Regions from separate parts of the Plantactinospora sp. WMMC1484 genome, predicted to be linked through region 3. Evidence: riboswitches for the same ligand, from Rfam matches in the RefSeq annotation. Region 3 holds a riboswitch; each other region holds the start of a gene.

Region 1 (9,956 bases), 100 kb from region 3:
GCCAGGAGTCGGGCGTACGGTCGGGACGGGTTCGCACATCTGCCGGCGGTGACCGGTGGATCCGTCTGAGCGGAAGTAGTCACCCGTCCGCCGGGTTGTCAGGCCGCACCGCCGGAAGCCGTCACGGGGTGCTCCGGGTGGTTCGCGGCTCTGGCAGCACGAGTGGTGTTCCGGTCGTCGGATCGGTGATGACGCGGGCCCGTACGCCGAACACCGTCTCGACCAGTCGCGCGTCGACGACCTCGGCGGGCGGACCCTGGGCGAGTACGGCGCCGTCGCGCATCGCGACGATCTCGTGGGCGTAACGGCAGGCCATGTTGAGGTCGTGCAGCACGGCGACGACCGTGCGGCCGGCGGTGTTGAGGTCGGTGAGCAGGTCGAGGACCTCGAGTTGGTGGGCGAGGTCGAGGAAGGTGGTCGGTTCGTCGAGCAGCAGCAGGTCGGTGTCCTGGGCGAGGGCCAGGGCGATCCAGACGCGTTGTCGCTGGCCGCCGGAGAGTTCGTCGACGGGTCGGTCGGCCAAGTCGGTGACGCCGGTGGCGGCCAGGGCGGTGCTGACCGCCTGTTCGTCGGCGACCGACCACTGCCGCAGCCACGTCTGGTGCGGATGTCGTCCCCGGGCGACCAGGTCACCGGCGGTGATGCCGTCCGGGGCGACGGGCTGCTGCGGCAGTACGCCGACGCGGGCGGCGACCTCGCGGGTCGGCAGCCGGTGGATGTCGCGGCCGTCGAGCAGCACCGTGCCGGTGTCCGGGCGGAGCAGCCGGGCCAGGCCGCGCAGCAGCGTCGACTTGCCGCAGGCGTTGGGCCCGACGACGGCGGTGATCCGGCCGGGCGCGATCCGCAGGTCGAGACCGGTGACCACGGTGCGGCCGTGGTAGCCGAGGCCGAGCCGGGCGGCGCATAGTTCGGTCATCCTGTCCTCCCGACGCGGTTGGCTCTGGACAGCAGCCAGACGAGCAGCGGGGCGCCGAGGACCGTGGTGAGCACCCCGACGGGCAGTTCGGTCGGAGCGAGGGCCCGGCGGGCGGCCAGGTCCGCGCAGCCCAGCAGCGCGGCACCGACCGCGGCCGAGGTGACCAGGGCGAGCCCGCGCTCGCGGACGAGGCGGCGGGCCAGTTGCGGCGCGGCCAGGGCGACGAACGCGATCGGGCCGGCTGCCGCCGTCGCCACGGCCGCTAGGACGACCGCCGTGGCGAGCAGCCCGACCCGGGCCGGTTCGGCTCGGGTACCCAGGGCGAGGGCCAGGTCGTCGCCGAGTTCGAGGGCGCGCAGCGACGCGGCCAGCCGTAACGCCACCGGCAGCAGCACCGCCACCGCGAGCACCACCGGCAGTACGTGCCCCCAGGACCGGCCGGCAAGGCTGCCGGAGAGCCAGACCGCAGCCTGCTCGGCGGTGTAGACGTTAACGGTGCGGGGTACCGGTCGGTACCCCGACACCGCAGTTGGTGACGGTGGCCGCGCCGCTGCCGGAGCCCGCCTCGGGTTCGGCGTCGCCGCCGGCACAGCCGGACAGGGCGACGAGCATGACGGACAGTGGCGCGGCAACGCGCCAGGACATGAGGGACCGCACAGCGCGCACGCGCATCGCAGACCGCCTTCCAGCACCTCGTGGACGGGTCGTCGGTGCCGTGGCCGGTTTCCTGGCTGACGGGCGGTGCGCCGCCGGCCGGCCTTCCCAGGCGAATCGCGCCCAGTGACCTCGTTGCCCGACGAGGGCCGACGGCTGTCCCGTTCACAGTGGCGAGGGCCGCGCCGGTTTCACACCGGCTTCCCGAACACCACGGCGGGGCCCATGCTAATCGCCCCGGTGGGGAGTCCCGTCCGGGCGGCATCCGGCGAGGCGCGGGTCACGTCGGGAATCACCGTGGCGTGCGGGCCGGCCGACGCGGGACAGCGCGGCGCGCAGCCCCGGGATGTCTTCGCCCCAGACAGAGGCGGAGGGCCCCACGCAGAGGCGAAGGGCGGCTTGGCGCGGGCGGCGCGGTCGGCGGAAGCGGAGGGTGGCCGCGCCGCCGCCGTTCACGGCTGAACGGACGTGTCGAGCTGGCCTCGGCCGAGCAGCACCAACCATGTTCCGCCGGCGACCGCCATCAGCAGGCCGGCTCCGACGGCGACGAGTCCGGGCGGAAGCCGGTCCACCAGGATGCCGCCGACCAGGGACGACAGGGCCAGGGCTGCGGTGGCGGTGGCGGTCCACAGGGACATGAGCCGGCCGCGCATCGCGTTGTCGGCGTGGCGCAGCAGGACGGCGATGGCCACCGGACCGTACAGGACGTCGGCGGCGGCGGCGACCGCCCAGCAGGCGAGGGCGAAGCCGACCGCGGGTGCCAACCCGAACGCGATGGTGGCCAGGCCCTCGCCCAGGCAGGAGAGGCCGAGTACGGTCAGTTGTCCCCGGGCGGGCAGCCGTTGGATGCGGGCAGCGGCCGACAGCAGGACGGCCGCTCCGGTGATCCCCTGGACGGCGTAGAACCAGCCGACGCCGCCGGCGCCGAGCTGGTAGGTGCGGGTGGCGAGGAAGGTCATGGTGACGATCGTCGCGCCGAGGCCGAGACAGAACATGGCCTCGACGGCCAGCAGGGCGCGGATCTGCCGGTGCCGCAGGCCGTGTCGGATGCCGGCGGCGAGGGCGGTCAGGATGCCGTCCTTCCGGGCGCTCCCGGTGTCGCCGTGACGCTGGCCGCCTCGGGCGCGCAGGGTGCACAGGGTGGAGACGACGAACGACGCGGCGTTGATGACGAAGGCCCACCGCCAGCCGAACAGGGTCACCGCCGCTGCGCCGGCCAGGCCGCCCAGCGCCTGGAGCAGTAGGCCGTTGACCTGGACCAGGGCGCCGAACAGTACGTACTCGTCGGGCTCGACGAGGCTCGGCATCCAGGCGTTGCGGGCGGCCTGGAAGGTGAAGCTCGTCGCGGCCGAGACGAGTGTCAGCGGATAGACCAGCCAGATCCACCGGGGACTGTCGGCGAGCAGGAAGGCGGCGGCGAAGCCGGCGAGGGCGAGGTCGGTGACGACCATGAGGGTGCGCCGGTCCATCCGGTCGGCGAGGACGCCGGCGAAGCCTCCGATCAGGACGCCGGGCAGGTACCGCAGGGCGAGGGTGGCGCCGGCGGCCAGGCCGGCGCCGGTGTGCTGGTAGACCATCGCGAACACCGCGACGGCGCTGAACCAGCCTCCGCACACGCTGATCAGGTTTCCCAGCCACAGCCAGCGGAACTCGGTGCGGGCGGAGAGGACGCGGAGCATGCCGGGAGCGGCGACGGCGGTCACGCGCCGAGCCTAGTGAAATTGAAGTCCATAACCAAGGTGTTGACAACCATTTTCAGGTGCTGGCATGGTGGAGCGGGCCCACGATCGGTGATCGGGGGATCACCGACGGGAGGAGTTGCTGTGCTGGTGCGGCGGCGGTTGCTCGGCCTGGTGGCCGAGGCGCCCGGACCGGTCGCCGTCACCGTCGCCTGTGCGCTGAGCGCCACCGGTGCGGCCGTCGTGATGGCCGTCGCTCTGGCCGAGGCGCTGCGCCGGGCGGTGGACGGCGAGGCCGTCGGGCACCTCACCGCACCGTTGGCGGTCGCGGTGCTCGCGGTCGCCGCCCGCGGCACGCTGCTCTGGGTACGCGACCTCGCCGCGACCAGGACCGCCGCGCTGGTGAAACTGCGGCTGCGCGACAGGCTGACGCGCCGGCTGCTGGCACTCGGTCCCGGTGGGACGTCGGCCCGCCCGGTCGGCACCATCCACACCGCCGTCGCCGACGGTGTGGAGGCGCTCGACGCGTACGTCGGCTTCTATCTGCCGCAGGCGGTGGTGAGCGTCGTGGGGCCGGCGCTGGTCGTGACGGTCCTGGCCGTCGTCGACCCGGTCAGTGCGGTGATCGTCGGCGTCGCGGTCGCGCTGCTGCCGCTGGCGCGGCCGGTGTTCCGGCGCCTGCTCGGCCGGCGTGGCAAGGCGCACTGGGCGGCGTACGAGGCGTTCGCCGCCAAGATGCTCGACGCCCTCTACGGGATGACCACGCTCAAGACGCTGGGCGCCAGTGCCCGGTACGGCGAGCGGTTGCGGGCGGAGGCGGCCCGGGTGTACCGGGCGACGATGCGGGACCTGGCCGCCTCGGCGACGGTGTACGTCGCCACCGCCCTGATCACCACAGCCGGAACGGCGCTGGCGGTCGCCGTAGCCGGGCTGCGGCACGCCGACGGGGCGGTGGACGCCGCGGCCGTACTGCTGGTGTTGCTGCTGGCCGCCGAGGCGTTCCGGCCGCAACTGGAGTTGCAGAACTACTGGCACGAGGGGTTCTCCGGGATGGCTGCCGCAGACGGCATCTTCGCCCTGCTCGACGCGCCCGTGCCGGTCGGCGAACCGGCCGAGGCGCGGGCGGTGCGCGGCGACGGCGGACCGGTGCAGGTGCGGTTCCGACAGGTCAGCTTCACGTATCCCGGCTCCGCCCAGCCGGCGCTGGTGGAGGTCGACCTGACCCTGCCGGCCGGCCGCACCACCGCGCTGGTCGGGCGTTCCGGTGCCGGGAAGTCGACCCTGGCCGCCCTGCTGCAACGCTTCCACGACCCGGGCAGCGGTGCCATCGAGGTCGACGGCGTCGACCTGCGGCACCTCCCGCTGCGACAGGCGCGGGCGCTGACCGCGGTGGTGAGCCAGGAGGCGTACCTGTTCCACGGCAGTGTGGCCGACAACCTGCGGATGGCCCGCCCCGAGGCGAGCGACGCCGACCTGACGGCGGCCTGCCGCAGAGCGCGGATCCACGACGAGATCGCGGCCCTGCCGCAGGGCTACGCCACGGTCGTCGGCGAGCGCGGCACACGGCTCTCCGGCGGGCAGCGGCAACGGCTGGCCATCGCCCGCGCCCTGCTGGCCGACGCCCCGGTCCTCGTCCTGGACGAGGCGACCTCCAGTGTGGACGGCGCGACCGAGGAGCGGCTGCGGACGGCGCTGGCCGAGGCGACGGCGGGGCGTACCACGCTGGTCATCGCGCACCGGCTCTCCACGGTGGCCGGCGCCGACCAGGTGGCGGTGCTCGACGGCGGCCGGGTCGTCGAGCACGGCGCCCCGGACGACCTGCTCGCGACCGGCGGGGCATGGTCGCGACTGGTCGCCGTGCACGCGGGGGCGGCACGGTGAGCTGGCAACCGGGGCTGCTCGGCGACACCGGGCCGGGCCGGCGCGGCACGGCCGGACTGCTGCGGGTGTTGGCCGCGTACCGATCCCCCTACGCGCTCTCCGTTCTGTTCGGAGTGCTCAACCAGGGCGCCGGGATCGCCGCGCTGACCCTGGGCGGCTACCTGGTGGGGTTGGCGCTGACCGGGGCGGCCACCTCCCGGCTCTGGCCGCTGGCGCTGCTGACCCTGGCCCTGATGGTGATGCAGGCGCTGGCCAACTGGCTGGAGGCGTGGATCTCCCACGAGCTGTCGTTCCGGCTGCTGGCGGAGGTCCGGTACTGGCTCTACCGCGCCTTCGAGCGGATCGCGCCCGGCGGACTGGTCAAGCGTCGCACGGGCGATCTCGCCGCGGTCGCCCTGCGTGACGCGGAGAGCCTGGAGATCTTCTACGCACACACCTCGATCTACATCGCGGTCGCCCTGATCCTGCCACCGGTCGCGCTGGCCGGGCTGGCCGTCGTCGCCTGGCCGCTGGCGCTGGCGCTGACGCCGTGGCTACTGCTGGTCGCCACCGTGCCGTTCGCGCTGCGCCGCCGCAACGCCGCACACGGCCGGCGGGTACGGGACCTGCACGCGCTGGTCGGCACCCGGACGGTGGATCTGGTGCAGGGCATCCGCGAGGTGCTCACCTTCGGCCGCGGCGAGGACGCCCGGGTCGGAATCGCCGAGGCCAGCGCCGAGTTGGCGGAGGCGCAGCGGCGGCAGACCGTACGCGGCGGGCTGGAGCAGGCGGTGTGCGCGGCCCTGACCGGCGCGGGCACGGTGTCGGTGCTGGCCGCCGCCGTGTGGCGGGGCGTCGAGGTGCCGACGCTGGTGGCCGCCACCGTGTTCGCCACCCAGTCGTTCACGCCACTGCTGACCCTGCTGAAGGTCACCCGGATCTGGGGGCTGACCTCGTCCTCGGCGGACCGGGTCTTCGACCTGCTGGAAGAGCCGGCGGTGGTCGCCGACACCGGAACGCGCGACGCCCCGGCCACCGCCGGCACCGTCACCTTCGACGGGGTGTGGTTCCGCTACGGCGAGCACGAGTCCTGGGTGCTGCGCGGCGCCGACCTGACCATCCCGGCCGGAAGCACGGTGGCACTGGTCGGTGCGACCGGTGCCGGCAAGTCCACCATGGCGAACCTGCTGCTGCGCGCGTTCGACCCGCAGCGCGGTGTGCTGCGGGTCGACGGAGTCGACATCCGGGAGTACCGCCTGCAGGCCCTGCTGCGGCTGGTCGCGTACGTGCCGCAGGACGTCTTCCTGCTGCACGACACCCTCCGGGAGAACCTGGTGCTGGCCGCACCGGAGGCGAGCGGCGCCGCCCTGGACGAGGTCTGCGCCGCCGCGCAACTGCGACCGGTGCTGCACCGGCTGCCCGACGGGCTCGACACGGTCGTCGGCGAGCGCGGCGCTCGGCTCTCCGGCGGCGAGCGGCAACGGGTCGCGCTGGCCCGTGCCCTGCTGCGCGACGCCCCGATCCTGGTCCTCGACGAATCGTCCAGCCAGCTCGACGTACTCAGCGAACGCGAGATCGGCGCGGCGCTGGACCGGCTGCGGGCCGGCCGCACGACCCTGGTCATCGCCCACCGCCTGGCCACCATCCGCACCGCCGACCTGGTCGCGCTCCTCGAGCACGGACAGATCGTCGACGTGGCACCGCACGAGGTGCTGCTGGAGCGCTGCCCCAGCTATGCCGCGCTCATCGCGAGCCAACGGGACGCCGACGCACTACTGGCGGCGGTCCCGTCGGAACAACCGTCCACGAGTCCGGAAGGGAGGTGACCCACGTGAAGGTCGAGAAGCTGAAGGTGCAGACGGTCCGTGCCTCGGTGCACACGTCGAACCACGCCACGCTGCGCAACGCCAGCGTCGCCTGGCGCAAGCGGTGACGCCGAGCCGGCTCCGCTGAGCCGGTGAACCGGGGGTGCGTGGGCGGATGTGACGCCCACGCACCCCTCCCGCAAGCCTAGATCCCTGACGAGGAGCTATGGACTGGTCCCTGGCCGACCGCCCGCTGCGTCTTTCGCGGGGCGCCGGTGTCGTTCCCACAGCCGACGGTTTCCTGCTCGTCACGCCGGGCGAGGACTTCATCACCATCGACGTCGAGCCGGACCGCCGGGACCTGGTCGCGTCGCTGCTCTCCGGCGACCTTTCCCCGGACGCGGCGGTCGCGCGGGATCCCGATGCCGCCGGACTGCTCGACGTGCTGGCCGACGAGGCGCTGCTCGCCGAGGAACCGGAGGCCCCTGCCGGGCCGGTGGCCCTGCTGGGTGACGGTGTGCTGGTCGACCAGCTCGGCCAGCTGCTGGACGCGAAGCGGACCGACGGCATCGGCGGCGCGGCGCTGGTCGTGGCGTGCGCCGACTGGCTGCCCGACGGCCGCTGGTGCCGGCTGGACGCCGAGTGCGCGGCGGCCGGGATCGCCTGGCACCGTGGCTACGCCGAGGGTGGACGCTGGTACGCCGGGCCGCTCTCCGTACCGGGTGCCGGACCGAGCTACGCCGACCTGCGGTTGCGACGGCTGGCCGCCAGCCCGTTCCCGGACGAGCTGTTGGCCTACTGGGCGTGGCTCGACTCCGGCGGGCGCCCGGCCGGGCCGCCCGACCCGGCCGGTGCGGCCGTGGTCGCCGGCCTCATCGCCGCGGATGTCCGCGCCTATCTGGCCGGCCGCCCCGTGCCCGGGGAGCGGACCCAGTACGGGCTGGACCCCGCCAGCGGAGTGCTGCGCCGGCACCCGGTGCTGCCGGTGCCGCCCGACCTGATGGTGCAGGCGCCGTGAACATCAGACTCGGGGTCGACGTCCGTGGGCTGGCCACCGACGTGTGGCTGCCCGAGGAGTCGGCGACCACGGTGCTGGTGCGGACCCCGTACGGCACGCCGGGGCTGTGGCCGGAAGCGTCGGCGTACGCGTCGGCCGGCTTCGCCGTGGCGCTGCAGGACGTCCGTGGACGGTTCCGTTCCGACGGCGAGTTCGTCGCCGGAGCCGACGAGACCGCCGACGGGCACGCCACCGTCGACTGGGTCACCGGAGCGCCCTGGTCGAACGGGCGGGTGGTGCTCTGCGGCACCGGATACGAGGCGTACGCGGCGTGGTGCGCCAGCGGTCATCCGGCGGTGGCGGGAGTGGTCAGCCGGCAGCCGTGGCCACCCGGCGACGCGTCCCCACCGGTCGACAGTGAACTGTGGTGGCGCACCGAGCACGGCAGCGGCCGGATAGGCCATCCCGGCCTGACCCCGCTGGCGACGGCCGTCACCGAACTGCCGCTGGACGACGCGGAGCTGCCCGGCCGGTGGCCGGTCGACATCCGGCCGTGGCCGCCGCACGCCACCGCCGCCGCGGCCCCGGCGGGGCGCGTCGAGCAGGCGGTGGCGGCATGCCGGGCGCCGTCGCTGCACCTCGGCAGCTGGTACTGCCGATCGGTGACGGCGACCCTGCGGCATGCCGTCCTCGCCACCGAGCCCACCTGCCACGTCGGCGGCTGGGTCTCCCCGCTGACCCATGAGCTCGCCGAGGAGTGCGCGATCGACGTACCGGTCGAGCCGGACCCGTCGACCCTCACCCTGCGGTGGCTCACCGGGGCGCTGCACCGCTGCCGGACGCTCTGGCTCGGCAGCGGCGTCTGGCGCGACGGCTCCCCGGTGACGACGGCGGCACCCGTCCGGACCCTGCTCACCGGGAAACCGGGCGTGCTGACCGCCGACCCGGCACGGCCGTACCCGTCGCTGCCGCACTCGGCGGATCTCGGCCGGCTCACGGACCTCCCCGGCGCCCTCGTGTCCAACGTGCCGGGGCCGCTGAGCTACCACGGTGACGCCGTCTGCCTGATCTCCGGGCGCTCGGACGCCCCGTCGCAGCTCGTCGCCACCCTGGTGCACGAGACCCCGGCCGGGATCCGGACGGTGCTGACTGACGGCGTCACCGCGGTTCCCAGCGGCCCGTGGGCGGTCGAGATCGACTGCCGTCCGGTCGCCGTCGACCTTCCCGCAGGACACCGGCTGCGGCTGGAACTGACCACCAGCCGCTATCCGAGACATCCCCGCCCGCCCGCGCCGGCGACGCTCACCGTCGACGGGATCGTCCTGCGCGCGCCCCTACCCGAGGAGCGGTAGCCGTGGAGGCGCTGATCGACACCCGGACCGGCGTGGTACGGGGCACCGTCCGGCTGCCGGCCGAACAGTGGTGGCCGTCCGGCCTCGACATCGTCGTCGCGGACGTCGCCGACATGATGCGCCACCTGCCGTGGCCGGCGGACCGGGTCGCCACTGGCACCGCGTTCGCCGACCCGGAACACGCGCACCGGGCCGCCGTGGGGGAGGCGGTCGAACGCTACTGCGGCAACTTCGTCCCCGCCGGGCTGCGCCGGGCCAGCCATCGGCAACTACTCGCCGCCGGAGAGCACGCCGTCGACCCGACGACACTGGCACTGCACTCGCCGGCCCAGTACGCGCAGCCCGACTTCCCGTTCCAGCCCTTCACCGGCGACCTCGAGGTGCTGTGGACGACCGGCTACCGGCTGTCCGACGGCATCCCGACGGCGGTGCCGGCGTCGCTTGTCTACGTCAACTGGCTATTGCCGCCGCGTGCGGACGAACCTCGTACCAACTTCTCGATGCTCTCCGGGCTGGCGGCCGGGCCGACCCGCGCCGCCGCCGAGACCGCCGCCCTGGAGGAGGTGATCGAACGGGACGCCACCGTCGTCTGGTGGGCCAACAGGATCCCCGCCCGCCCGGTCGACGTGGCCCACCCGGCACTGGCCCGCCTGCTGGTCCCGGACCCGGAACGGGGTTCCGGCTGGGCCCGCG
Region 2 (9,956 bases), 260 kb from region 3:
ACGATCAGCGCCTTGATGGCGCGCATCGAGAAGACCGGGGCCGAGGCCGCCGCGCAACACTTCGTCATGCTTCGCGACGGCGCCATGGCGGCCGGTTGCCTCTTCGACCCCGTACTGATCTGCGAGACCTTCCTGCGCGGCGTCGACGGGCTCGTCGAGACTCACGCCGCACGGCAGCCATCCTGACCAGCCTGCTCCAGGGCTCGGCCGACGCCGTAGCAGCCGTCATCCGGCTGGTTGCCCATCTCCCGGTCGACAGGCGATCAGCCGAGGTCGACGCCGGGATAGAGCGGGAACGGCGCCAACAGCTCCGTGGCCTGCTTGCTCACCCGGTCCGCCAGGGCCGGGTCGAGCCGGTACTTCGCCTTGGAACCCTCCGCCGGGCCGGTGTTGCCCAGCACGGTGTGGATCAGGTCGGCGATCTGGTCCATCTCGACGACGCCGAGGCCGCGACTGGTCAGGGCCGGAGTACCGACCCGGATGCCGGAGGTGTACCAGGCGCCGTTCGGGTCCTGCGGGATGGCGTTGCGGTTGGTGACCACGCCGCTGTCCAGCAGTGCCTGCTCGGCCTGTCGGCCGGTGAGTCCGAACGGGTGCACGTCGATCAGCACCAGGTGGTTGTCGGTGCCGCCGCTGACCAGCCGGACGCCGCGCCGCAGCAGCCCGTCGGCGAGGGCCTGGCTGTTGGCGACGATCTGCTGGGCGTACGTGGCGAACTCCGGCCGGCGGGCCTCGGCAAAGGCGATCGCCTTGGCCGCCATGACGTGGCTGAGCGGGCCGCCGAGCACCATCGGGCAGCCGCGGTCGACCTGGTCGGCCAGCTCCGGCTGGGCCAGGACCGCGCCGCCGCGCGGGCCGCGCAGGCTCTTGTGCGTGGTGGTGGTGACGATGTGGGCGTGTGCGACCGGGTCGAAGTCACCGGTGAAGACCCTGCCGGCGACCAGGCCGGCGAAGTGGGCCATGTCAACCATGAAGGTCGCGCCGACCTCGTCGGCGATCTCCCGCATCGCCGCGAAGTTCACCTTCCGGGGGTACGCCGAGTAGCCGCCCACGATCACCAGCGGCCTGAACTCGCGGGCGGCCTCCCGCAGCGCCGTGTAGTCGATCTGGCCGGTGGTTGGGTCGACGCCGTAGCTGCGCTGGTCGAACATCTTGCCGGAGATGTTGGGCCGGAACCCGTGGGTGAGGTGCCCGCCGGCGTCGAGCGACATGCCGAGCATCCGCTGGTTGCCGAACGCCGCCCGCAGCTCGGCCCACTCGGCCTCGGAGAGGTCGTTGACCTGCCGCTTGTCGAACTTCCTCAGGTGCGGCACCTCGACCCGGTCGGCGAGGACCGCCCAGTAGGCGACCAGGTTGGCGTCGATGCCGGAGTGTGGCTGGACGTAGGCGTACGGTGCACCGAAGAGCGCCCTGGCGTGCTCGACGGCGACCGCCTCGACGGTGTCGACGTTCTGGCAGCCGGCGTAGAAGCGCCGGCCGACGGTGCCCTCGGCGTACTTGTCGGAGAGCCAGTTGCCCATCGCCAGCAGCACGGCCGGCGAGGCGTAGTTCTCGCTGGCGATCAGTTTCAGCGACTCGCGCTGGTCGGCCAGCTCCTTGACGATCGCGTCGGCGATGCGCGGCTCGACGGCGCGGACCGCCTCGATCGCGGAACGGAAGGCGGTCGATTCGACGTTCAATGTCACTCCCGGATCGGGCCGGGCGGGCGCTGCGGGAAGCCCGCCCGGCATGGGTTCGTCAGTTTGCGCGGATCTCGGCGGCGGCGGCGACCAGGTGCCGCAGCGACGCCTCGACCTCACGGTAGCCGCGGGTCTTCAGGCCGCAGTCGGGGTTGACCCAGAGCCGCTGGGCCGGGACGGCGGCGACCGCCCGCCGCAGCGCCTCGACCACCTCGTCGTGCGACGGTACCCGCGGCGAGTGGATGTCCCACACCCCGGGGCCGACGCCCCGGCGGTAGCCGATCGCGGCGAGGTCGTCGAGAACCTCCATCTTCGACCGGGACGCCTCGATGCTGGTCACGTCGGCGTCGAGGGCGTCGATCGCGGTGATCACCTCGCCGAACTCGCTGTAGCAGAGGTGGGTGTGGATCTGGGTGTCGTCGGCGACGCCGCCGGTGGCCAGCCGGAACGCGCCGACCGCCCAGTCCAGGTACGCCTGCTGGTCGGCCCGGCGCAGCGGCAGGGTCTCGCGCAGGGCCGGCTCGTCGACCTGGATGACCCGGATCCCGGCGGCCTCGAGGTCGCGGCACTCGTCGCGCAGCGCGAGCGCGACCTGGTCGGCGGTGTCCGCCAGCGGCTGGTCGGTGCGGACGAACGACCAGGCCAGGATGGTGACCGGACCGGTGAGCATCCCCTTGACCGGCTTGCTGGTCAGCGACTGCGCATAGCTGGACCAGTCGACCGTCATCGGCGCCCTGCGGGCCACGTCGCCGTAGATGATCGGCGGACGGACGCAGCGGGAGCCGTAGGACTGCACCCAACCGTGCCCGGTGGCGGCGAACCCGTCGAGCTGTTCGCCGAAGTACTGCACCATGTCGTTGCGTTCCGGTTCGCCGTGCACGAGCACGTCCAGGCCAAGCCGTTCCTGGAGCCGGATGACGTGTTCGACCTCGGTGCGCATCCGCTGGACGTAGCCGGCGTCGTCGAGCCGGCCGGCCCGGTGCTCGGCGCGGGCCCTGCGCAGCTCGGTGGTCTGCGGAAACGACCCGATCGTGGTGGTCGGCAGTTCCGGCAGCCCCAGCCGCCGCTGCTGGGCGGCGGCCCGGTCCGGGTAGTCGCCGCGCTGCCGGTCCGCCGGGTCGAGCGCGCCGAGCCGGGTCCGGACGTCGTCGTGCCGCCAGGCCGCCGGGACGGGCGGCAGCGGCTCGGGCAGGTGGGCGGTCCCGTCGCGCAGCGCCCGCCCGAGCAGGACGACCTCGTCCACCTTCTGCCGGGCGAACGCGAGCCGGGCGTACAGGTCCGGGTCGAGCCGGGTCTCGACGGAGAGGTCGACCGGGACGTGCAGCAGCGAGCAGGAGGTGGCGACCGCGACGTGGTCGGCGAGCGCGCTGACCGTCGCCCCGGTCGCGACGGCGGCACGCAGGTCGGTACGCCAGATGTTGTGGCCGTCGACCAGGCCGGCGACGATGGTCCTGCCGCGTAGCGGGCCGGCGGCGGCGAGCCGTTCGAGGTTGCCCGGCCCGGCGACCAGGTCCAGGCCGACCGCCTCGACCGGGGTGTCCAGCAGAGCCGGCAGGGCGTCGCCGAGCTCCCCGAAATAGGTGGCCACGAAGATCCGCGGCCGCCGTTCGAGCGCGCCGAGCCGGGTGTAGGCGCCGCGCAGCGCGTCGATCTCGGCCGGGCTGCGGTCGGCGACGTAGCCGGGCTCGTCGAGCTGCACCCACGCCACGCCCGCCTCGGCCAGCGCGGTGAGGATCCCGGCGTACGCCTCGACCAGGTCGTCGAGCCGGGCGAACGGGTCGGCGCCCTTGGCCAGCAGCAGGAACGTCGCCGGCCCGACCAGCACCGGCCGGGTGGTGACCCCCAGGTCACGGGCCTCGGCGAACTCGCGCAGCGCCTTCGCCGGGTTGGCGGTGAAGACGGTGTCCGGACCGATCTCCGGCACCAGGTAGTGGTAGTTGGTGGCGAACCACTTGGTCAGCTCCAGCGCCGGCTCGGCGTCGACGCCGCGCGCCATCGCGAAGTAGGTGTCCAGCTCGGAGAGGCCGAGCCGGGCGAACCGGGCGGGGATCGCGCCGACCGCGACGGCGGTGTCGAGCACGTGGTCGTAGTAGGAGAAGGTGTTCGACGGGATGGCGTCGAGACGGGCGTTGGCCAGGGTCCGCCAGACCTCGGCCCGTAGCCCGGCGGCGGTCCTCTCCAGCGCCTCCGCGTCGAGGCTGCCGGCCCAGTACGCCTCGACGGCCTTCTTCAGCTCGCGGTTGGCGCCGATGCGCGGGTAGCCGAGCACGGTGCTCTGGCCGAATGCGGTACTCATCACACAGGGTCCTTCCCTCGGGTCCGGCGGTCGGATCGGCACCAGGCCGCCCGGCGTACGAATCAGAAATCGTCGTCGAAGCTGACCGAGCCGGTCACCCCGACCTGATAGGCCGACACCCGCCGCTCGAAGAAGTTCGACAGTTCCTGCACGTCCTGTAGCTCCATGAACGCGAACGGGTTACGGCTGCCGTACACCGGCTCGATGCCGAGCATGGCCAGCCGCCGGTCGGCGACGTACTGGAGGTATTCGCGCATGTCGGCCAGCGACATGCCGGAGACCCCCTGTTCGAGCAGGTCGGCGGCGAACTGGACCTCGCATTCCACCGCCTCGGCCAGCATGTCCCTGACCTGCTGCTCCATCTCGGCGTCGAAGAGGTCCGGCTCTTCGGCGCGTACGGCGTCGACCACGTCGAAGGCGAACGCCATGTGCATGGACTCGTCCCGGAACACCCAGTTGGTGCCCGAGGCGAGGCCGTGCAGCACCCCCCGGGAGCGCAGGAAGTACACGTACGCGAAGGCGCCGTAGAAGAAGAGTCCCTCGATGCAGGCGGCGAAGCAGATCAGGTTGAGCAGGAACGCCCGCCGGTCGTCGCGGGTCTTCAGCTCCCGCAGTTCGAAGACCGAGTCGATCCACCTGAAGCAGAACTCTGCCTTCCGGGCGATCGACGGGATGTTCTCCACCGCCGCGAACGCCTCGAACCGTTCCTTCTCGTCCGGAACGTAGGTGTCCAGCAGGTTCAGGTAGAACTGGACGTGCACCGCCTCCTCGAAGAGCTGCCGGGAGAGATAGAGGCGGCCCTCCGGGGAGTTGACGTGCTGATAGAGGTTGAGCACCAGGTTGTTGGCGACGATCGTGTCGCCGGTGGCGAAGAACGCCACCAGCCGGGACACCAGGTGCTGCTCCGCCGGGGAGAGCCGGGCCAGGTCGGCGAGGTCGGAGTGCAGGTCGACCTCCTCGACGGTCCAGGTGTTCTTGATCGCGTCCTTGAACCGGTCGAAGAACTGCGGATAGCGCATCGGCCGCAGGGTCAGGTCCATGCCCGGGTCGAGCAGCAGGTGCCGCCCACCGATGCCGGTGACGGTGCCGCTGCTGGGGCTGGTGCTGGTTTCGGAAGTGGTGGTCACTGGCAGGCCTCGCAGCTTTCGGGGTTTTCCAGGGAGCAGGCCAGCGCCTCGTCGTCGCTCACCGCGACGATCGGCTGCGTCACGGGGGCGACCGCGACGGTGGCCTGCTGGATCCGGGTCGCGGGACGCGACCGCAGGTAGTAGGTGGTCTTCAGCCCGGACTTCCAGGCGTACAGGTACATCGAGGAGAGCTTGCCGAGGGTCGGCGCGCTCATGAACAGGTTCAGCGACTGCGACTGGTCGATGTACGGGGCACGGGCGGCGGCCAGGTCGACCAGGGCCCGCTGCGGCAGCTCCCACGCGGTGCGGAACAGCTCCCGTACGTCGGCGGGGAGGTCGGCGATGCCCTGTACGGAGCCCTCGGCCCGCTTGATCTGCTCGCGGATCGCGGCGGTCCACAGCCCTCGTGACTTCAGCTCCCGCACCAGGTAGGTGTTGATCTGGAGGAACTCGCCGGACATGGTCTCGCGCTTGAAGAGGTTGGAGACCTGCGGCTCGATGCACTCGTAGCAGCCGGCGATCGAGGCGATCGTCGCGGTCGGCGCGATCGCCACGAGCAACGAGTTGCGCAGGCCGTGCGCGGCGATCGTCGACCGCAGCGCCGCCCACCGCTGCACCTGGGCGGGTTCGGCGCCCCAGAGGTCCGGGTGCAGTTCGCCACGGGCGGCGCGGGTCTCGGGGTACGCCGGATGCGGGCCGAACCGCTCGGCCAGCCCGGCCGAGGTCTCCAGCGCGGTCAGGAAGATCTCCTCCTGCACCCGGGTCGACAGCTCCCGGGCCGGTGCGGAGTCGAAGGGCAGGCGAAGCGTGAAGAACGCGTCCTGCAACCCCATCAACCCGAGCCCGACCGGCCGCCACCGGGGGTTCGACGCCGCCGCCTGCTCCGCCGGGTAGTAGTTGATGTCGATCACCCGGTCGAGGAACACCACCGCGGTGCGAACCGTGGCCCGCAGCCGCTCCCAGTCCACGCCGTCGGCGGTGACGTGCGCGCCCAGGTTGATCGACCCCAGGTTGCAGACGGCGGTCTCGGCGTCGCTGTTCACCTCCAGGATCTCGGTGCAGAGGTTGGAGAGATGGATCGTGTTGCCCGGGGAGCCGGTCTGGTTGGAGAGCCGGTTCGACGCGTCCTTGAACGTCATCCATCCGTTGCCGGTCTGCGCCAGCGTGCGCATCATCCGCCCGTACAGGTCCCGGGCCTTCACCGTCCGGACGGCCTTCTTCTCCGCCGCCCGGTACGCCTCGTCGAACGCCTCGCCGAAGAGGTCGGGCAGCTCCGGCGCGTCGGACGGGTCGATCAGCGACCAGTCGCCGTCCGCCTCGACCCGGCGCATGAACTCGTCCGGGATCCAGTTCGCCAGGTTGAGATTGTGGGTGCGCCGGGCGTCCTCGCCGGTGTTGTCCCGCAGCTCCAGAAACTCCTCGACGTCCGGGTGCCACGGCTCCAGATAGACGCAGGCCGCTCCCTTGCGCCGGCCGCCCTGGTTCACCGCCGCCACCCCGGCGTCGAGGGTCTTCAGGAACGGCACGATCCCGTTCGACCGCCCGTTGGTGCCCCGGATCAACGCGCCGCGACCACGGACCCGGGACCAGGAGATGCCGATCCCGCCGGAGAACTTCGACAGCTTCGCGACCTGGTGGTAGCGCTCGTAGATCGAGTCGAGCTCGTCCCGGGGCGAGTCGACCAGGAAACACGACGACATCTGGGTGTGCCGGGTGCCCGAGTTGAACAGCGTCGGCGAACTCGGCAGGTACGCCAGGCTGGACATGAGACGGTAGAGGTCGATCGCCTCGCCGGGCGTCTGCGACAGCCCGCAGGCGACCCGCAGCAGCCAGTACTGCGGCGTCTCCACCACCAGCCGCGACTCCGGATGCCGCAACAGATACCTGTCCGCGACCGTACGCAGGCCGAAGTACTCGAACCGACGATCACCGTCCAGGTCGACGGCGTCGTCGAGCTTGCGGGCGTTGCGGGCCACGAACGCGGCCGTCCCGTCCCCGATCAGCCCCAGCCCGTGGGCGTACCGGATGGACTGGCTGAAGCTCGCCACCCCCTGCCCGCGCACCTCCTTGTCCACGTACGCGGCCAGCAGCCGGGCGGCGAGCTTCGAGTACTGCGGCTCCTCGCCGATCAGCTCGGCCGCCGTCTGGATCGACAACTTGTCCAGCTCTGCCGTGGTCGCCCCGTCGTAGAGACCGCTGATCGTCTTTGTCGCCACCCGGAGCGGATCCACCTCGCCCAGGTCGGCGACCCACCGCTCCACCGCCCTGACGATCTTGTTGACGTCCACCGGCTCGGTGTCGCCGTTGCGCTTGCGGACCTGCATCACCTGCCGGCGCTGCTCCGGCACCGCCCGGTCCGGCACAACCTCTTCGCGCGTCGCGGTCATGTCCCCCTCCTCACGCCTGTCCAAGAGGTCGTCGGCGCGCGGGAGGACGCCACCGGGCACCTTCGGCACAGCTGCCGACGGTCCGGCTGATGGCGTCGGCCGTCCCGCGCGGCCTTCGACCGCCGCACACGTCGCGTGCGGCGCGCTGGCAGGTCTTCGGACTCGCGGGCGTCGTACTCGTGCCTACTGGCCGTCGCTTCCCGGACCCGAGGGTCCAGTGCTTCGTTGACGGCGGTCGTTCCCACTCACCGCTGCGGGGCAGTCCCGGATTCGCACCGGGTTCCCTCTTGCCTCGGCTACCGAGCATCGGTAGTCGAACCAGCTGCGAGCAGCACCATATATGGGCGCGACCGAACGAGGAAACACCAGATGCTGTGTCGGGCGTGTCGCGGTGGAAGATCACATCGGCCAGGTGGGCCGAGGTCACGGTGGAGCGGGTGCCGGGGGCGCCCCTCGACACCGGCGGATCGTCACCAAGAGTTCATCGGCTGGATATGGTCACGGGTCCGCCCTCTGGGCGCGCAGCCTGAACTGCGGATCTGACGCTCCCGGTTGGATCTCGGCCACCAGGACGGCCGTCCACCCACAGTTAACATCAGGACACGACCGTGCCGCCCCTGGCGCGCTACGGGTGAGGGAGGAGCACGGTTGAACGCGCCGTCCTTCAGCGGCCTCGGCCGCTTCCTGGACACCAACCGGCAGACGCTGCTGGCCGTACTCACGGTCCTGGAAGTGCTGATCCTGCTGGTGGTCCTGCTGCGGTGGTTCGACCGCCGATACGGCCTGCGGGGCACCGGACGGCGCATCCGGCGCGGCGTCGTCGGCGCGGCGCGGGACCTGGTGGCGCCGATCGTCGGCTTCGTCCGCCTCCGGCGCGGCATGCGGGTGGTCAACGACTGCTTCGCCGGCTCGGGGCCGGTGCCGGCGGCCCGAGCCGGGATCGTGTCGGCGCGATCGGCACTGGCCGACCGGGACGACTTCTGGCCGTACCTGGTGCTGTTGGGCCCGGGAGAACTCGGCGTGCGGCTCGCCGGTGCGGGGCCGGACGTGCCGCTACCGGCGGCGGAATCCTCGTGGCAGGTCACCACGGCGCGCAGCTGGCGGGCCCGCGCGCCGCTGCCACCGGTCCACGGGCCCGCGACCGGCGACCCGCTGCCGATCGCCGTGGGCGTCCGGGCCAACACGCTGGTCCTGCTGGATCTCGCCCGCTGCCCCGGCATCGTGTCGGTGCACGGTGCCCCGACACCGGCGGAGCGACTGGTGTCCGCGCTGGTCGTCCAGCTGTCGGCCCTGACCGACGGGCACGGCGTGCAGCGCCTGGTCATCGCGGCGGAACCCGGCGACGGTCTGGCGGCGGCCGGCACCGACCGGATGCCGATCGCCGAGGCCCTGACGACTCTCGCGCGGCCGCCTCTCGCCCGGCGCTCGGCGGAGCCGGCCGGACGTACCGTCCTGGTCTGCCGGCGGCCCGATCCGCCGGCGGCAGCGCAGCTCGCCACCCTGGTCGCCGACGATCCTGGGCTGCTGGTCCTGGTCGCCGGTTACCTGCCCGGATCACGCTGGCGGCTGCGGGTCGACCTGGCCGGGCGGGTGATCGCACCGGAACTGCGCATCGACGCGGACTCCGCGCCGCTGGCCCGGTGCCTGCGGCCCGCCCGGCGGTCCGCGCGCACGACCGCACCGGCACCGGCCTGGGCCGAGGAGAACTCTCCGGGATCCGTAGCCCCCGGCGCGGCCTCCTCCTTCCCGGCGGAACCAGCGGGACCGGCAGGACCGGCAGGACCGGCAGGACCGGCGATCCCGCCCGACGCCCGTCCGGTCGTCGCGGCGTCGCCCGCCGTGCCGGCCGCGCCACCACCGCCCGGCACACCGGCTCCGCCCGGCACCAACGACGACCTGATCGAGCAGACGCACGAGCAGCGACGGCCGATGGTCCACTCCGGCGTCGAGCCCGCCGGACGTGGCGGAGACCGCTGATGCGCCTGTTGTTGACCGTCGTCTCCGCCGACGCCGACCGGGACGTCGCGCTGGACCTCGGGGTGCGGACGCCGGTCGGTGCGGTCACCGAGCAGGACGGCGCAGCCGGCGAGTGGTATCTGGACGGGGCCCGGCTGGATCCGACCTGGACGGTGAGCCGGGCCGGGCTGGTCGCCGGGGTCCGGCTCGGTGACGGCGGGCCGGCGCCGGCCGGTGGGGTACGTGACCTGCCGGGCGACCTCCGGACCCACTGGCTGGAGGTGCACGGCGTCGGCGGCCCCGGCGCCGGACGGATCTGGCCGGTCGGCCTGGGCTGTCACGACATCGGCTCGGCGCCGGGCTCCGCGATCGACCCGGGCGGCAGCGGGGTGCCCGCGCACGCCGCGCGGCTCAGCGTCGACGACCAGGGTCGCGCCTGGCTGGCCACCGCTGGTCCGGAGGTACGCCTGGCGGCGCCGCAACCCCCGGCCCAGACCGAGCAGGAGGGTCC
Region 3 (9,956 bases):
GACCGGCTCCCCGGGCAACACGATCCACCTGTCCAACCTGTGCACGGAGATCCTGGAGGTGAACAGCGACGGTGAGACGGCGGTGTGCAACCTGGGGTCGGTCAACCTGGGCGCGCACGTCACCGCGGACGGCGTGGACTGGGAGCGGCTGCGGGCGACGGTCCGCACGGCGGTGGTGTTCCTCGACCGGGTGATCGACATCAACTACTACCCGGCGGAGCAGGCGGCGGCGTCGAACCCCCGCTGGCGGCCGGTCGGGCTCGGGCTGATGGGGTTGCAGGACGCGTTCTTCACGCTGCGTCTGCCGTTCGACTCACCGCAGGCGCGAGAGCTGTCGACCCGGGTACAGGAAGAGATCTTCCTGACCGCGCTGGAGACCTCGGCCGGGCTGGCCGAGCGGTTCGGCCCGCATCCGGCGTACGCCGAGACCCGCGCGGCGCGGGGCGAGTTGCACCCGGACCTGTGGGGTGCCGAACTCGCCCAGGTGGAGCGGTGGGCCGCGCTGCGGTCGACGATCGCCGCGCACGGCCTGCGCAACTCGCTGTTGGTGGCGATCGCGCCGACGGCGACGATCGCGTCGATCGCCGGCTGCTACGAGTGCATCGAGCCGCAGGTCTCCAACCTGTTCAAGCGCGAGACGATGTCCGGGGAATTCCTCCAGATCAACACCTACCTGGTGCGGGAGCTGAAGTCACGAGGGCTGTGGACCGCCGCGATCCGCGAGCAGATCAAGCGCGCGGAGGGCTCCGTACAGGGCATCGCCGACCTTCCCGGCGACGTACGGGAGCTGTTCCGCACGGCGTGGGAGCTGCCGCAGCGGGCGCTTGTCGATCTGGCCGCCGCCCGTGCCCCGTACATCGACCAGTCGCAGTCGCTGAACCTGTTCATGAGCGCGCCGACGATCGGCAAGCTCTCCTCGATGTACCTGTACGCCTGGAAGTCCGGGCTGAAGACCACCTACTACCTGCGGTCGCGTCCCGCGACCCGGATCCAGCAGGCCACCGTCGCCGTCACCCCGGTCGTCAAGCCGATCGTCGCGGTCAGCGACGACGAGGCGTTGGCCTGTTCCCTGGAAAACCCCGAAAGCTGTGAGGCCTGCCAGTGACCACCACCTCCGAAACCCGGCCCGGCACCGGCGTCGGTGGGCGGCACCTGCTGCTCGACCCGGGCATGGATCTGACGCTGCGGCCGATGCGCTATCCGCAGTTCTTCGACCGGTTCAAGGACGCGATCAAGAACACCTGGACCGTCGAGGAGGTCGACCTGCACTCCGACCTCGCCGACCTGGCCAAGCTCTCATCCGCCGAGCAGCACCTGGTGTCCCGGTTGGTCGCGTTCTTCGCCACCGGCGACACGATCGTCGCCAACAACCTGGTGCTCAACCTCTATCAGCACGTCAACTCCCCGGAGGGCCGCCTCTATCTATCCCGGCAGCTGTTCGAGGAGGCGGTGCACGTCCAGTTCTACCTGAACCTGCTGGACACCTACGTTCCGGACGAGAAGGAACGGTTCGAGGCGTTCGCGGCGGTGGAGAACATCCCGTCGATCGCCCGGAAGGCAGAGTTCTGCTTCAGGTGGATCGACTCGGTCTTCGAACTGCGGGAGCTGAAGACCCGCGAGGACCGGCGGGCGTTCCTGCTCAACCTGATCTGCTTCGCCGCCTGCATCGAGGGACTCTTCTTCTACGGCGCCTTCGCGTACGTGTACTTCCTGCGCTCCCGGGGGGTGCTGCACGGCCTCGCCTCGGGCACCAACTGGGTGTTCCGGGACGAGTCCATGCACATGGCGTTCGCCTTCGACGTGGTCGACGCCGTACGCGCCGAGGAGCCGGACCTCTTCGACGCCGAGTTGGAACAGCAGGTCAGGGAGATGCTGGCCGAGGCGGTGGAGTGTGAGGTGCAGTTCGCCGCCGACCTGCTCGAACAGGGCGTCTCCGGGATGTCCCTGGCCGAGATGCGGGAATACCTCCAGTACGTCGCCGACCGGCGGCTGGCCATGCTCGGCATCGAGCCGGTGTACGGCAGCCGTAACCCGTTCGCGTTCATGGAGCTACAGGACGTGCAGGAGCTGTCGAACTTCTTCGAGCGGCGGGTGTCGGCCTATCAGGTCGGGGTGACCGGTTCGGTCAGCTTCGACGACGATTTCTGATCCGGCGACGATTTTCGGCCGGCTGAGCCGGGTCGCTGTCCTGGGCGGTGCTGTCGCCGCCGCCCAGGACAGCGGCGACCCGGTCACAGACACAGTCCGCGGGCCGGTTTGCGGTGACGATGGCGCGGATATGCGCGAGACGGTCCTCGGCGTCCCGCAACTGCTGGTGCAGCCGCATGGCCCGGGCGGCCCGGGCACCCACCTGCCGGCGGGACGCGTCGAGGCGTTCGAAATCCGCGGGCGAGACTGCGATCATTTCCCGGCCATCGACAACCACGGCGCGCTTGTCGATCTTTCGGCCCATGCGGCACCTTCCCGTGCGGACGAATATCGGACGACAAGTCAACCACGCAACGCCCAGACACCGGTCCCGTACGTCGGACAGCCTGGCGCGGATACGACCATCAGGCCCGTACGATGGCGGGCGGTGCTGGTTCGTCCCACCCCGCCAGGATGGGACGTCGCAAGAGGGAACCCGGTGGAAGACCGGGACTGCCCCGCAGCGGTGAGTGGGAACGACCGCCGTCAACGAAGCACTGGACCGGAAGGTCTGGGAAGCGACGGCCAGTAGGCGACCTTGTGTCATGCCCACGAGTCCGAAGACCTGCCAGCGCTGCGCACACCGCCCGGTGTGCGCCGCCGGCGGCCTCTCGGGAGGGCCAGGGCGGAAGCCGGTACCTCACGCGTACCCTGCCTTCCCCCTCCCGTGTCCGCCGGGCACTTCGAGGGAAGGACCCCCTGTCATGAGCACCGCATTCGGCCAGAGCACCGTGCTCGGCTACCCGCGCATCGGCGCCAACCGCGAGTTGAAGAAAGCCGTCGAGGCATACTGGGCCGGCGGCATTGATGCCGAAGCCTTGGAGAAGACCGCCGCCGGGCTGCGGGCCGAGGTCTGGCGGACCCTGGCCAACGCCCGCCTCGACGCGATCCCGTCGAACACCTTCTCCTACTACGACCAGATGCTCGACACCGCCGTCGCCGTCGGCGCGATCCCGGCCCGGTTCGCCCGGCTCGGCCTTCCCGCGCTGGACACCTACTTCGCGATGGCCCGCGGCGTGGACGCCGAGCCGGCGCTCGAGCTGACGAAGTGGTTCGACACCAACTACCACTACCTGGTGCCGGAGATCGACCCGGACACCGAGTTCACCGCGAACCCGGCCAAGGCGCTGGGCGAGTACGCCGAGGCCCGCGCGCTGAACATCACCACCCGACCGGTGCTGGTCGGCCCGGCCACGTTCCTGCTGCTGGCCAAGGGCGCCGATCCGTTCGCCCGAATCGATGACCTGGTCGAGACGTACGCCGAGATCCTCTCCGCACTCGCCGAGGCCGGCGTGGCGTGGGTGCAGCTCGACGAACCCGGCTACGTCGCCGACCGCAGCCCCGAGGAGATCGAGGCTCTGCGCCGCGCCTACAGCCGGCTCGGCGAACTCGGACACCGGCCACGGATCTTCGTGGCCACCTACTTCGGCGAGCTCGGCGACGCCCTGCCGGCCCTGCTGGACACCCCGGTCGAGGCGGTCGGCCTTGACCTGGTCGCCGGACCGGGCAACCTGGGACGGCTCGCCGCGGCCGGCCCGCTACGCGGCAAGACGATCGTGGCAGGCCTGGTCGACGGCCACAACGTCTGGCGTACCGACCTGCGCGCGGCCATCGCCACCGGAGCGACCGTCACCGCGCTCGCCGACCACGTCGCCGTCTCCACCTCCTGCTCTTTGCTGCACGTGCCGGTCGACCTGTCCGTCGAGACCCGTCTCGACCCGGATCTGTACGCCCGGCTCGCGTTCGCCCGGCAGAAGGTCGACGAGGTCGTCCTGCTCGGCCGCGCGCTGCGCGACGGCACCACCCACCTGCCCGAGCCCCAGCCGCCCACCCCGGCGGCCTGGCGGCACGACGACGTCCGGGCCCGGCTGGTCGCGCTCACCCCGGCGGACCGGCAGCGCGGTGACTACGCCGACCGGGCCGCCGTCCAGCAGCAGCGGCTGGGACTGCCGCAGCTTCCGACCACCACGATCGGGTCGTTCCCGCAAACCGACGAGCTGCGCAAGGCTCGCGCCGAGCACCGGGCCGGCCGGCTCGACGACGCCGGCTACGTCCAGCGGATGCGCGCCGAGGTCGAGCACGTCATCCGGCTCCAGGAGCGGCTTGGCCTAAACGTGCTCGTGCACGGCGAACCGGAACGCAACGACATGGTCCAGTACTTCGGCGAACAACTGAACGGGTTCGCCGCACCCAAACACGGCTGGGTGCAGTCGTACGGCTCCCGCTGCGTACGCCCGCCGATCATCTACGGCGACGTCGCCCGCAAGGCGCCGATGACCGTCGAGTGGTCCACCTACGCCCAGTCGCTCACGAGCAAGCCGGTCAAGGGGATGCTCACCGGTCCGGTCACCATCCTGGCCTGGTCGTTCGTCCGCACCGACCAGCCCCTGGCCGACACCGCTGACCAGGTCGCGCTCGCCCTGCGCGACGAGTGCCACGACCTGGAGACCGCCGGCATCCGGGTCATCCAGGTCGACGAGCCGGCCCTGCGCGAAACCCTGCCCCTGCGCAAGGCCGACCAGAAGGCGTACCTCGACTGGGCGGTCGGCGCCTTCCGGCTGGCGACCAGCGGCGTCGCCGACGACACCCAGATCCACACCCACCTGTGTTACTCCGAGTTCGGCGAGGTCATCACCGCGATCGACGCCCTCGACGCCGACGTGACAAGCATCGAGGCGTCCCGGTCGAAGATGGAGGTCCTCGACGACCTCGCCGCGATCGGCTACCGCCGGGGCGTCGGCCCCGGGGTGTGGGACATCCACTCGCCCCGGGTCCCGTCCCACGACGAGGTGGTCGAGGCGCTGCGCCGGGCGGTCGCCGCCGTCCCGGCCCAGCGGCTCTGGGTCAACCCCGACTGCGGACTGAAGACCCGCGGCTACCCCGAAGTCGAGGCGTCGCTGCGACACCTGGTCGCCGCTGCCGCCGAGGTCCGCGGAAACTGACATCGCCGCGCCGGGCGGGCTTTCCGGAGAGCCCGCCCGGCCTGATTCGGGAGTGACATTGAACGTCGAATCAGGCGCTTCTCGCTTTGCGATCGAGGCGGTCCGCGCCGTCGAACCGCGCATCGCCGACGCGATCATCTAGGAACTTGACGATCAGCGCGAGTTACTGAAACTAATCGCCAAGAAGGACTACGCCTCGCCGGCCGTGCTGCTGGAGGTGGGTAACTGGCTGTCCGACAAGTACGCCGATGGCACCGTCGGGCGTCGGCCCGGGTTCTGCAACGTGGTCAACGGAGACGGCGATACCGACGCGCCACTGCTGACCGACCCCCGGGTGCTGGCGGTGGGTTTCGTCGGCTTCACGACCGCCGCGCACGACGTGTGAGCCACCGCCACGGCTCACGGCAAACGGGCGCAGTGCCTCGGCGGTGCGAAGAACCATGCTGTGGTGATGCCCGATGCCGACCTCGACTAGGTTCTCGACGCCCCTGGTCGGCGCCGCGGTGCGGCCTGCCGGGCAACGCTGCATGGCGGTCTCGATGGCGGTGTCGATCGGGAGGCCACGCCGACGCGCTGGTCGGGCGCCCCGCCGACCGGGTCCGTGCCCTGCAAGTCGGGGCCGGGCACGACCCGGACGCCGCCTTCGGGCTCCCTGGTCATCAATGCGGCCTGCCGCCGGGCCACCATTCACATCGCCTGCGGTCTGGCCGAGGGCGCGCGGCTCGTCCTCGACGGTCGCGGACACACCGCCGGCGGGCATCCCGACGGCTCTTTACCTTGGGCCGTCGCTGTTCGACCGGGTGAGACCCCGCAGCACCTGTTCGCTGCGCGCTCCGCTGTTCCCTCCGCGCTCTTGGGTTCGGCTTCCGCAGGAGCGTTGTTCCGTGTTCTGCGGCACAGCACTACGTGAGCAAGTGAACGGACGTTGCTCCTGGCCTCTACGGTTTGACGACCTTGAAGTCTCTGCGCTCGGCCCACCCGTATCGATGTTCATCGAAAGAAGTGGTGCCGGCGAAGAGTCGCGGTTCCAGGCTTCCGACATGACAACGCCGGTCGCGGTAACGCCTGGTAACGCCTGGTAACGCCTGGTGACGCCTCACCCGCAGCATCGCTCTGGAGCGACACGACCGGTCGCTACAGCTGGGCGGAGGGTTGTTTGACTGTCGTGGCAAGGCGCCGATGAGACGCGTACAGCTCGTCTCGGAGATTGTGCTGGCAGGCTGCACCCGCCGCCCTGCGGGATGAGGAACTGCTCGGCTACCTGCTTGCGTGCGGCCGGTGAGCTGGTCTTGGTAGCTAGGAATTCCGGCGTATGGCCAGCAGCTTGTTCGCCAGTTCGTCGGGGAGGCGTGCCCGTTCCTGGTCGCTGAGCCGGTCCGGGCCGTCGTCGAGGTTGCTGTGTGGGGCGGGGAACCGCGAGCGCACCCTGTTCACACTGTTTGCCGCTCGTCCGTCGCGAGCGCCTCCTGTTCCCAGAAGTGAACAAGGCCGTTCACCGCGAACGCGACAGAGACACGACCGACCTTGCTGCGAGGCTAAGCAGATGCTCCGGCGGGTTCTCGGTTGCGTCATCGTGCTTCGGCTCGAAGGGCTCCGCCTTGAGGTACACCACGCCACCGCCGAGCTTCTCCGCGAGCGCTTCGCCGGAACCAGTCGTCTGTTAGTTCTGTGAGTCGGACCACAAAAGAGGGAGGTGCGCTGGTTGTTGATCTCCAGCGCCCCTCCAGGGCCGGATGGCCGTGATATCTCACAACCGTCTCACGGACGGTCTGACAAGCCCCGGCGAAGGACGGTACGGTCCGGACTCCGACTGGGCCAGTGACCTGCATGTTCGGCACGAACCGGCATCGTCTGACAGACCCCGGCAGGCTGGCCGGTTCACTGGCAGTGTGGGGGTCAGGGGTTCGAGTCCCCTCGGCTCCACCCGAAATCGCAGGTCAGCGGCATTTTCAAGCGATGCTTGTGAATGCCGCTGGCCTCGCGTCTCACATCGTCTCACTACGTGAAGGCTGTTGGCGTCTTCAAGCGGCCTGCTTCAGTGGTCGGAGCATGACCAGGCAGCCGCGAGCCTTGCTTCTATTCGGAGCGATTTCCCTGGTCGTAGTGGCTGCGTCAGCCCGTTGGCCCGTCCGGCTCGTCGAAGTTCGCCGGCCTCGGAACCGTCGGCGAGGCACCGCACCACATCGAATGTGTGCTGGCATGCTCGCTTGTCGGCTCCGCCTGAGCTGCTGTTTGGGTGCGCCGACGCCTGTGGTGCGACGAGCGCGCGCCCACTGGCGTTGGACCCGCGGCTTCTGGGGACCAGGGGTGACAAGAGCCGGGTGACGGGAGACTGTCACGCCCGAATCTGAGGGAGCCGGCAGGTGAGGCGCCTCCCTGCCACCCGACCATTGAATTCCCTGTCGAGCAAGCGTTCGATCTGGTCGGCCGGTATGTGGTAGCTGCGGATCTTCACGCCAGGATTTCGGCAGGTAGAGGGCCGGGTTGAGCATCGCGTGAGCACCCTCGGCAGCATAGACTAGGCGCACGGCGACCTGGCAGTTCTCGATCTTCCCCGGCCCTTTCCGAGTGCTGCCGCTGCACACTCACGGTGTGCCGGCGCTTCTTCACATCACCCATCTCGTCGATGATCAGCACGGCATCGACATCACCGAGCTGGTCACCGACGAACTCGCGGACATCGGCACGAACCTCGGCGTCGTCCCACGTCACCCGGGGCAGCAGTCCCTGCATCCCGTCCAGGCCCGCATCCCCGGCGTGCTCGGCGATAATCCAGCGGTTCTTCCGCAGCGGCGGTGCCAACAGGCCCGACGAAGTCACGCGCCCGGCGACGCGGCTCGGGCCTGCGGAAACGCTGCCCAACCGTCAACATCAGGTCGTCGAACAGCACCCGCCATCGCTGGGGGCGTCTGCCCTCTATCCGGCAGCCACCGCTGCGTCATGGTCAGGCCACGCAACCGTCCATCATCGACGGTCGCTGTCCTCGTTCTCGTACCGCGTCGAACCGCAGCTCAGGCGAGGTCAACATCCCGGGCTGGGGCACGAAACGCCCTACACCGTACTCGTAAACTTCGCCTTAAGCCGAGACGTCCGCGATGCCCCACACCACATAGATGACATCCTGGAACGGCCGCATTTCGCTGCTCGCTGAGCGCTGATCGAGGCCTCAAACGCCTATGCCCGGCCCGGGTCGGCCGAGTCCACTCCGGCGATGAGGGCGAGATTCGCTGCCGGCACGTTCAACGCCCGCGCCAGCTCCTCGATCAGCGCCCGTTCGGGAACCAGGGCTCCGTGACGGAGCTTCATGATCGTCGCCTGGGCTCGCCCGGTCCGCAAGGCCACCTCGCCCCGCGACAGGCCGCGCATCTCCACCAGCATCTGGAACACGGCGCCGAACGGGTGCGGCTCCAGTTCCCCCGCCGGCGCGACCGCCGGTCCGATGACCGTGTCCCCGACCTTCATCTGCCAACGGAGGAGCCGGTCTTCCAGCAGCCTCACCCGCGCGGAGAACGTCTGAATTTCGCGGGCGTCGCCGCCGAGGGAACCCGGCACGGTCACCTCGACAACCTGCACCCTCCCCGGCCGCATGGCCCGGGCAGAAGAACTCTTACACACTTCTCCCACCTCGGCGACCCGCCAGGCGCGATTCCACCACGGCAGCTCGCCCAGCAGCGTGTCAAGGAACGTCGCCAGGACCGACCGTTCGGCAGCCAGCTGGTCGGGAGCAGCATCGTGCGCCGGATCGGTCAGCGCCTTGATTACGGCGGCACTCGGACGTTCCACACTCACCTCCGTCATCTCGGTGGCCGGAACGGGCGACCTGAATCGCTGCCAGCAGGGAAACGTCATCGGCTCGCCGTGCATCGAGGGTACCGCCGTGGTGGGCCGAGACCACCACGGCGGGACTCGTCATGCCGAGACAGGCGATCAAGTTGTCGCTTCCGCCGGTCGCCCAAACCGTCCGCCATCGGGTCGCCATTACCCTAGTCCTCCTCGTCCTCGTCCTCGCACCACGTCATGCCCGTGTACGTCGCGGACCCGCCGTAACCGGCCGCTGCGAACGCACGCTTGGAGATCTCTTCGAGCATCTCGCCGTCGTCTCCGTAGTCCTGCGGCTCATAGTGGCCGGAAAACCGATTGAACTCCACGACCTGTCCGTCTTTGACCTTGAGAACCCCTGCCATAAGCACCCCGTTGGGGACCTTCGGTCTCGCAAATCCCACGATGCTCGTGTGCCCAGCGAAGATCTTCTATTCTCACAGGTCTTCGAGAACCGATGCCGGCGTACGTGACCCACCGCGCCCGGTGTCGGCCACTGTCCTGACCTCGTCATTCGGCATGATCACGAAGTGGTGGCAGCCGTTGGCGATTGGTCCCCGCCCTTATTTGCTCCGCCGGACGATCGAAGGATCAGGCAGCTCATCCTGCTCGTAGGTATCCGGAACGCGTAGCGGGAATCGAGCGTCGTAGGCGTTCTTACAGATGATCTCTTCGCAGTCGCTGTTGTGGACCCAGGATCGAGGCGGTCCCGGCGACCAGAATATCCGGGTCGTGCCGATGCCGGCGGGCGCCAGCTACAGCTTCCGCTCGCTGGCCCGTGGTCCGCAGGGCGAGGGGCTGATCCTCGGGACCGACGGCAAGCTGCACGTGGTCGATCCCAGCTCCGGGAAGTTGACCAACTCGTGGCCGGTGGTCGCCGCGTGGAAGGAGCCGATGGACTGGCAGGAGCCACGCCCGGCTCTCTTCGCCCGGGGGAACGACGCGTACATCACCGAACCGGCCACCAGGACGGTGCACCGGCTCGACCTCGCCACCGGCAAGGTTGTC

The links. Region 3 has a riboswitch for cobalamin ahead of metE (5-methyltetrahydropteroyltriglutamate--homocysteine S-methyltransferase). Riboswitches for the same ligand answer to the same signal wherever they lie in the genome.
Region 1: it holds a riboswitch for cobalamin, as region 3 does, so the genes downstream of both, ACN28C_RS33060 (iron chelate uptake ABC transporter family permease subunit) here and metE (5-methyltetrahydropteroyltriglutamate--homocysteine S-methyltransferase) in region 3, are expected to answer to the same signal.
Region 2: it holds a riboswitch for cobalamin, as region 3 does, so the genes downstream of both, ACN28C_RS32485 (ribonucleoside-diphosphate reductase subunit alpha) here and metE (5-methyltetrahydropteroyltriglutamate--homocysteine S-methyltransferase) in region 3, are expected to answer to the same signal.

What each region holds. Positions count from the first base shown of each region.
Region 1 is NZ_CP186055.1:7,710,069-7,720,024, reverse strand. Features, by position in the region: gene ACN28C_RS33065 (ABC transporter ATP-binding protein) at 122-916, opposite strand; gene ACN28C_RS33060 (iron chelate uptake ABC transporter family permease subunit) at 913-1,440, opposite strand; cobalamin riboswitch at 1,617-1,801, opposite strand; gene ACN28C_RS33055 (MFS transporter) at 2,023-3,273, opposite strand; gene ACN28C_RS33050 (ABC transporter ATP-binding protein) at 3,394-5,130, shown strand; gene ACN28C_RS33045 (ABC transporter ATP-binding protein) at 5,127-6,935, shown strand; gene ACN28C_RS33040 (hypothetical protein) at 7,141-7,932, shown strand; gene ACN28C_RS33035 (CocE/NonD family hydrolase) at 7,929-9,263, shown strand; gene ACN28C_RS33030 (YcaO-like family protein) at 9,266-9,956, shown strand, end outside.
Region 2 is NZ_CP186055.1:7,557,693-7,567,648, forward strand. Features, by position in the region: gene ACN28C_RS32465 (TetR/AcrR family transcriptional regulator) at 1-186, shown strand, start outside; gene ACN28C_RS32470 (glycine hydroxymethyltransferase) at 264-1,685, opposite strand; gene metE (5-methyltetrahydropteroyltriglutamate--homocysteine S-methyltransferase) at 1,738-3,975, opposite strand; gene ACN28C_RS32480 (ribonucleotide-diphosphate reductase subunit beta) at 4,038-5,102, opposite strand; gene ACN28C_RS32485 (ribonucleoside-diphosphate reductase subunit alpha) at 5,099-7,489, opposite strand; cobalamin riboswitch at 7,620-7,827, opposite strand; gene ACN28C_RS32490 (hypothetical protein) at 8,138-9,466, shown strand; gene ACN28C_RS32495 (FtsK/SpoIIIE domain-containing protein) at 9,466-9,956, shown strand, end outside.
Region 3 is NZ_CP186055.1:7,814,473-7,824,428, reverse strand. Features, by position in the region: partial or broken gene ACN28C_RS33490 (ribonucleoside-diphosphate reductase subunit alpha) at 1-1,105, shown strand, start outside; gene ACN28C_RS33485 (ribonucleotide-diphosphate reductase subunit beta) at 1,102-2,148, shown strand; gene ACN28C_RS33480 (hypothetical protein) at 2,126-2,452, opposite strand; cobalamin riboswitch at 2,563-2,774, shown strand; gene metE (5-methyltetrahydropteroyltriglutamate--homocysteine S-methyltransferase) at 2,892-5,129, shown strand; partial or broken gene ACN28C_RS33470 (glycine hydroxymethyltransferase) at 5,182-5,397, shown strand; gene ACN28C_RS33465 (hypothetical protein) at 6,426-6,554, opposite strand; gene ACN28C_RS33460 (transposase) at 7,581-7,991, opposite strand; gene ACN28C_RS33455 (helix-turn-helix domain-containing protein) at 8,304-8,993, opposite strand; gene ACN28C_RS33450 (hypothetical protein) at 9,113-9,313, opposite strand; gene ACN28C_RS33445 (hypothetical protein) at 9,612-9,956, shown strand, end outside.